DNA from 3 places in the Brevibacillus sp. HB1.4B genome. Region 2 is predicted to be linked to each of the others. Evidence: riboswitches for the same ligand, from Rfam matches in the RefSeq annotation. Region 2 holds a riboswitch; each other region holds the start of a gene.
What was found. A riboswitch is a leader RNA that binds a small molecule or an ion and turns the genes downstream of it on or off. The one in region 2 is predicted to bind lysine.
Positions count from the first base shown of each region.

Region 1: linked by a shared signal. The riboswitch ahead of HP398_RS17270 (amino acid permease) and the one ahead of HP398_RS08710 (aspartate kinase) in region 2 are both predicted to bind lysine.
Region 3: linked by a shared signal. The riboswitch ahead of dapD (2,3,4,5-tetrahydropyridine-2,6-dicarboxylate N-acetyltransferase) and the one ahead of HP398_RS08710 (aspartate kinase) in region 2 are both predicted to bind lysine.

Region 1 is NZ_JABSUT010000006.1:318,104-320,372, reverse strand. Features, by position in the region: gene HP398_RS17270 (amino acid permease) at 1-720, opposite strand, end outside; lysine riboswitch at 834-1,019, opposite strand; gene HP398_RS17265 (DinB family protein) at 1,104-1,598, opposite strand; gene HP398_RS17260 (CGNR zinc finger domain-containing protein) at 1,767-2,269, shown strand, end outside.
Region 2 is NZ_JABSUT010000003.1:166,923-169,191, reverse strand. Features, by position in the region: gene HP398_RS08710 (aspartate kinase) at 1-1,143, opposite strand, end outside; lysine riboswitch at 1,374-1,561, opposite strand; gene uvrC (excinuclease ABC subunit UvrC) at 1,664-2,269, opposite strand, start outside.
Region 3 is NZ_JABSUT010000002.1:510,953-513,221, forward strand. Features, by position in the region: gene HP398_RS06940 (aspartate aminotransferase family protein) at 1-544, opposite strand, end outside; gene dapD (2,3,4,5-tetrahydropyridine-2,6-dicarboxylate N-acetyltransferase) at 559-1,269, opposite strand; lysine riboswitch at 1,361-1,550, opposite strand; gene HP398_RS06950 (flavodoxin) at 1,692-2,132, shown strand; gene HP398_RS06955 (GNAT family N-acetyltransferase) at 2,201-2,269, shown strand, end outside.

The DNA.
Region 1 (2,269 bases), on a different contig from region 2:
GCGCCAAAAAATTTGACGGATGGCCTTCGGAATGTTGCGGGCAGGGTCTTCGCTCTCCCCAGCTGCGACACCAACGAGCTCTGTCCCTTGGAAAGAGAATCCGGCAATCATAAAGACACCGAGCAGGGCCATGAAGCCGCCATTGAATGGCGCGTCGCCTTTGGTGAAGTTTTGGAGGCCGACTGCTTGGCCGCCCATAATGCCAAAAATCATCAACACACCAACGATAATAAAGACGATTACCGTTACTACTTTAATCAAGGCGAACCAATATTCAGATTCTCCATAGGCTTTCACAGACAGGAGATTCAAGGCAAACAGCAATCCGAGGAACAAAGCGCTCCACAATATCGCTGGGGTATCCGGGAACCAATATTTCATAATGAGTGCGGAAGCTGACAGCTCGACGGCAATGGTAATGGCCCAGTTGTACCAGTAGTTCCAGCCGAGAGCAAAGCCGAGAGATGGATCGACGAACCGTGTGGCATACGTCGAAAACGAACCAGAAACAGGCATGAAGGCCGCCATTTCCCCCAAGCTGGTCATTAAAAAGTAAACCATGATACTAATGGCGAGATAGGCAACTAAAGCTCCACCAGGTCCGGCGGAATGAATCGAGCCTCCGCTCGCGAGAAACAATCCCGTCCCAATCGAGCCACCGATGGCGATCATCGTCAGGTGTCGGGCTTTTAAACCACGTTGCAATTGATTTTGTGACATAAGCTACTTGCACGACCTTTCTTGATTTTTGAGAAGGAAGGTCGGAAACGAAAAAACCGCCATAGCCAAAAAAATGGCATAGGGCGGTATCATCCAATCCCCACCAAGCCTTCACTGAAGATAGCTCACCACGCTTGCTTGGCATGCAAACGTGACAGTTCTGCCCCTTTCGAGTACAGCCCCAACCCAATCGCACAGAGACGCGATATGAGCTTCGGCGGATTTTCCTTACCTGGAGTCATTGATTTTCTCTGAATCTCGTACAGGATGATATAAAAGCCGCGACCTCTATCCTCACCGTGAAAGATGAGGATAACATGTATGAAATTATGTGATTTATCAACTATAATGGATTGTTTATGATTAATCAATGTGAAATTTTGTTATTCAAATGAGCGTCTGGCAGGCCAAGAGCCTTGTAACTTGCGAATTTGGACAATTTGTCCCGTATGAAACGCATCATGCAGGACCAGACTCATCACGGTTTGGTAAATGGGCGTATAAGTAGCCGTCTGGTTTAAATCCTCATCCGTCAGCAAGGAAAGCTTTTCATGAATGTGGCGATGGACGCTTTCCATGCGCAAGAGGGTAGCTTGCCAAGCGTCTTCGTCATCCGGACCGCCGGACGGGATGAAGGTATCATCGTTCGTCTCAGCCGAGCTAGGAAATTCAGTGCCCAATAGACGATGCAACAGGCGTTCTTTGTAATAAAGAAGGTGGCTGATGTTTTCCCAGATCGTGTTGGCTGCTTCTCCCACAGGGCGCCAGCTGGCCTCGGCTGCTGATACTCCGGAAAGCGCTTCTTTTAAGGGTGGATACCAGTCTTCCTTGTCATACGTACATTCCCATCCATGCAAAAGCAAATCCTTCCGATTCATACGCTTCCTCCTCGTCTGTGAAACAGATTGATGAAACGCTATAATAGCAGTAAGAAATGAAGATGTAACCAGTTAATTTGATTACGATAGTTACAAAAAGATATTACCATATTCTGTATAGTCATACAAGAGAGAAAAATGTAGGGTTTCGTCAGGAGAGATAATAACATGGACTGGCTTTGTATCGATTTTTTAAATAGTGATTGGCGGGATTGGCGTGGTTCTGGTCGTGCGGAAAATCGTTTGGAGAACCAGGAATGGCTGTCATCCTTTTTGCAAACATACAAGCTAACCGCTCCGCTTCCGATAAATGAGGAGTGTGCCGCTTCCCTTTTGCAGCTGCGCGAACGTTTGAGACGTATGCTGGAAGCTGTTGTCCGTGGAGACCGAATCCAAGAGGACGACCTTGCGGAATTGAACAGAGCTTTGGCTCAGGCCCCTTTTCATATACAGGTGTTGTATGTAGATGAGGAGGGCGGCTACGGGCAAAAGCAATCCAGCTCAACAGAGGGCTGGCCTCTCGTCATGGCACAAATTGCGGCTTCTTTCGCGGAGCTGCTTGCCCCGCAGCATTTGGAGCGAATCAAAATATGTGACAACGAGGATTGCCGCTGGGTGTTTTATGATGAAAGCCGCAACCGGGTGCGCCGCTGGTGTGATGACAAAATGTG
Region 2 (2,269 bases):
AGAAACCTTGATATCAGACGTAGATACCATTTTAATAGAAATTTCTTTTTCTGCCAGGACACGGAACATTTCGGCAGCTACCCCTGGATTATTGATCATGCCTGAGCCAACAATCGATACCTTAGTCAAGCCTTCCTCGAAATCGACTTTTTCAAAGCCAAGCTCGTTTTTGTTTCTGTCCAGCGTATCCAGTGCTTTTTTCAGGTCATCCGCTGCAATTGTAAAAGAAATATTCGTAACAGACGCATCATAAGAGCTTTGGATAATGATATCGACGTTCACCTGATTGTCCGCCAGCGTATTGAACAGACGGGAGAGCGTCCCGACCTTGGCAGGCATGCCGACAACCGTGATTTTGGCTACATCTTCATCGTGTGCAACTCCACTTACTACTCTTCCTGTTTCCATGTTGGCAACCTCCTCAACGTACGTACCATCTTCGGCAGTAAAGCTGGAGCGGACGACCAGCCTTACCTTGTATTTTTTCGCAGCCTCTACTGACCTTGGATGAAGAACCCCTGCACCGAGGTTCGCCAACTCCAGCATCTCATCATACGAGATCGTATCCAGCTTGCTCGCAGCTGGAACCACTCGCGGATCAGCTGTATACACCCCGGACACGTCTGTAAAGATTTCGCATTTCTCAGCGTTCAAGCTCGCTGCGAGTGTAACCGCAGATGTATCCGATCCACCGCGGCCGAGCGTCGTAATTTCACCTTCGTCACTGATCCCTTGGAATCCTGCCACGATCACCACACGACCACGGCCGAGCTCGGATTGAATCCGCTCTGGATCAATCTGCTTGATCCGTGCTCTTCCGTGAATCGCCTCCGTGGTGATTCCAGCCTGCCAGCCCGTAAGAGAAATGGCGTCGTAGCCTTTTGTATGCAAGGCCATCGACAAAAGCGCGATCGATACCTGCTCCCCCGTGGTCAGCAGCATATCCATTTCACGCTCGGATGGGTATGCGCTAATCTGCTTGGCCATACCTACCAACACGTCAGTAGATTTGCCCATTGCAGAAACAACGACTACCACATCATGCCCTTCCTCTTTGTAGCTGACAATTCGATCCGCAACTCGTAAAATTCGCTCAATGGTACCTACAGAGGTGCCTCCATATTTCTGCACGATCAACCCCATGCGGCTTCTCTCCCTTTTTCTCATATCCAATATTGGTATTTATCTCGTATCGTATGGTTTTTCACTATTCTCTCTATAAGGAAAAATCTTGCATTTTATTTTACAAAAAAGGCACCGACAAGGAATAAGACCTGCCGCTGCCTACTGTTTCGACATACCGGTTCCTCCCTCCCAATACACGCGGACAACGAAGATTGACAGTCATCACCATCAAAACTCACATTGACACACCGTGAGATAGCTCTCCATCTGACAATTGGTCATTGTGCAGATGACAGTCCTGCATTTGTTCAACGCAGACCCAGCATGGAGAAAAGCGGGTTTCCCTCCACACTTCGGCGAATTCCCCTTTCCCGTCCCCTTCACAGATTCCCGATCTCAGGGTGGTACTCTTGGTTTTCGCGCCTCTACCTCACTCCATAATGGAAGTGAGGCTAACTATTCTGTTTGAATCGGATTATATCATGAGTCTAAAAATGGATCAATTCCTTTTTAGAGGTTGTTCAAAAAGTTACATGTGCTATGTGTCCAGCTTGCGCAGATGCCCGATGATTTCTTTTGCTAGCTTGTCACCGATCCCTAATTGGCGGAAGTCTTCAACGGTCGCCTCTCGCATTTTTTTCAACGAGCCAAAATGAGAGAACAACAGCTTTCGTCGCTTCTCACCGATACCCGGGATCTCATCTAACTGCGAGGAGAGCATCGTTTTTGTCCGGGATTGTCTGTGGAATGTAATAACAAAACGGTGGACTTCATCTTGGATGCGCTGCAACAAATAAAACTCATAGCTATCACGTCTAAGATTCACAGGCTCTGGCGGATCTCCGTACATGAGCTGAGCGGTGCGGTGCTTCTCGTCCTTCGCAAGTCCACAGACGGGAATATAGAGACCCAGCTCGTTTTCCAGCACGTCCATAGCCGCACTGATTTGGCCTTTTCCACCATCGATCACTATCAGGTCAGGCATCGGCTGGTTTTCTTTCAGCAGGCGTGAGTAACGACGGCGAACCACTTCGCGCATGGAGTCGTAATCATCTGGCCCCTCGACGGTTTTGATCTTGAATTTGCGGTATTCCTTTTTGTCAGGGCGACCATCTGTAAACACAATCATTGCAGACACAGGCTC
Region 3 (2,269 bases), on a different contig from region 2:
CGGGTCTTGCTTCCTGGCAAATCGCTCGCAATCCTTCCGTGTCTTCCACATCCAGTTCATAAACAGGAAAAGCCGGCTGAGGAAAGTCTTGATAGACGTGAGCCTGCCTCGTCAGACGCACTGCTCCGAGTGTTCGCCCGTGAAAACTGTTGCGTAAGACAACGATGCCTTCACGACCTGCTCCCTCGTTCTTCGTCCATTTGTGAATCAGCTTGATCGCAGACTCTGTAGCCTCTGCACCAGAGTTGGTGAAAAACACTTTTCCACTAATGCTGTTCGCAACCAAACGCTCGGCCAAACGAATAGCTGGCTTATTTAAAAATACATTGGAAATATGCAAGAAGCGCTCTCCCTGCTCACGCAGAGCCTGTACAATGCGCGGATGAGAATGCCCCAGAACGTTTACCGCGAGTCCGGTAAACAAGTCGAGGTAGCTCTTTCCATTCGTATCGTACAAGTAATTTCCTTCGCCTTTTTCTATAGCAATCGGAAGTCTTTTGTAAGAGGAGACGATATATTGTTCATCGAGCGAACGCCAGTCCATGTGCACTCTCTCCCTTACAGCTGACGTAGCTCCTGCTTGATCTCTGTCTTGGAACGAGTTTTTTCATCGATTTGCTTGATCACACGAGCAGGCGTTCCCGCAACTACTACGTATGGAGGTACATCTTCAATCACGACAGCACCCGCTGCAACGACAGCACCTTTTCCTACGCGAACACCTTCCAGAATGACAGCATTTGCTCCGATGACAACATCGTCTTCGACAACAACTGGCTGTGCAGATGGTGGCTCGATAACGCCTGCGATAACCGATCCAGCGCCGATGTGGCAGTTTTTCCCGATGGTTCCACGTCCACCTACAACAACATTCATGTCGATCATCGTACCTTCACCGATAACTGCGCCGATGTTAATGGAAGCACCCATCATGATGACCGCATTGTTACCGATTGTCACTTGGTCACGGATAATTGCGCCTGGCTCAATACGTGCTTGAATTCCTTTTGTATCCAGCAATGGAATAGCGGAGTTGCGACGGTCGCTTTCTACCACATAATCTTCAATTTTGTCTGCGTTAGCAGCGAGCACTGGCTCAATCTCTTTCCACTCACCAAAAACAACACCAGTAGGACCAGTAATGAAGGCTTTGGAGCTCGCACCAAAGTCGATTCCCTCCAGGTTCCCTTTCACATATACCTTCACTGGTGTTTTCTTTTCGCTTTTTTGAATAAACGCGATAATTTCGTTGGCATCCATCATGTTCATGGTTACATCCTCCTCAAAATAACAGCATGGTAAATCAAAAAAAGCAATGAGTGCATTCGCTATCTCATTGCTCTTACTACTACAGAAGCAAATCATAAATAGCGCTCCACAAAAAGACTTTAGGTCCCTTGTGACAGGATGATCATTTTTCATGAGACACCCCAGCCTGTGCTACGTAGGGGCATAGCATAAGCTTCGGCGCTTTAGCCTTTCTTCCTTCTCCTGCCCCCTGGCAGATTGCGAAAAGACTTACTCTTCTTCGGCGCACCTCTATTTAGAGTACATTATTATAATTTTATTTAACTCTACCAAAATCAATGAAACGTGGCAATAAGAAAAAAGTTATTGACAACGATTCTCATTTTCATTATTTTTATTGATGAGAATGATACTCATTATCTGAATTGGAGGTTTTACGTTTTATGAGCATTTTGATGGTATACGCGAGCATGACAGGGAATACTCAGGAGATTGCTGAAGCAATTGCAGAAGGTATTCGTTCAACTGGTGCTGAGCTGGAGATAAAAGAAGTGATGGATGCGAACGCAAAAGAACTCGAAGCTTACGACGGAATCTTGCTTGGTGCCTACACATGGGGCGACGGTGAACTGCCAGACGAATGCCTGGATTTTTATGAGGAAATGGACAATATTGACCTCAGCGGGAAAAAGGTTGTTGCTTTTGGCTCTTGCGACTCCGCTTACGAGCATGTCGGTGCAGCTGTTGATATTTTGCTGAAAAAGGCGAGCGAGCGTGGTGCGGAAACTCCTCTGGAAGGTTTGAAAATCGAGCTTTCTCCTACTGCAAAAGAAGTGGAAACGTGCAAAGCATTTGGGGTGTCATTTGCTGAATTGCTCGGCTAATTGATGTTTCCCAAATACTCTGGCACATGCTATACTATCAATCCAACTTTTTAAGGAGGATTGATCTCATGTCACTACATACGGACGAGATTCTCTTACGGCCTCTCCAACAACAAGACGCAGCCGAGCTCCTAGAG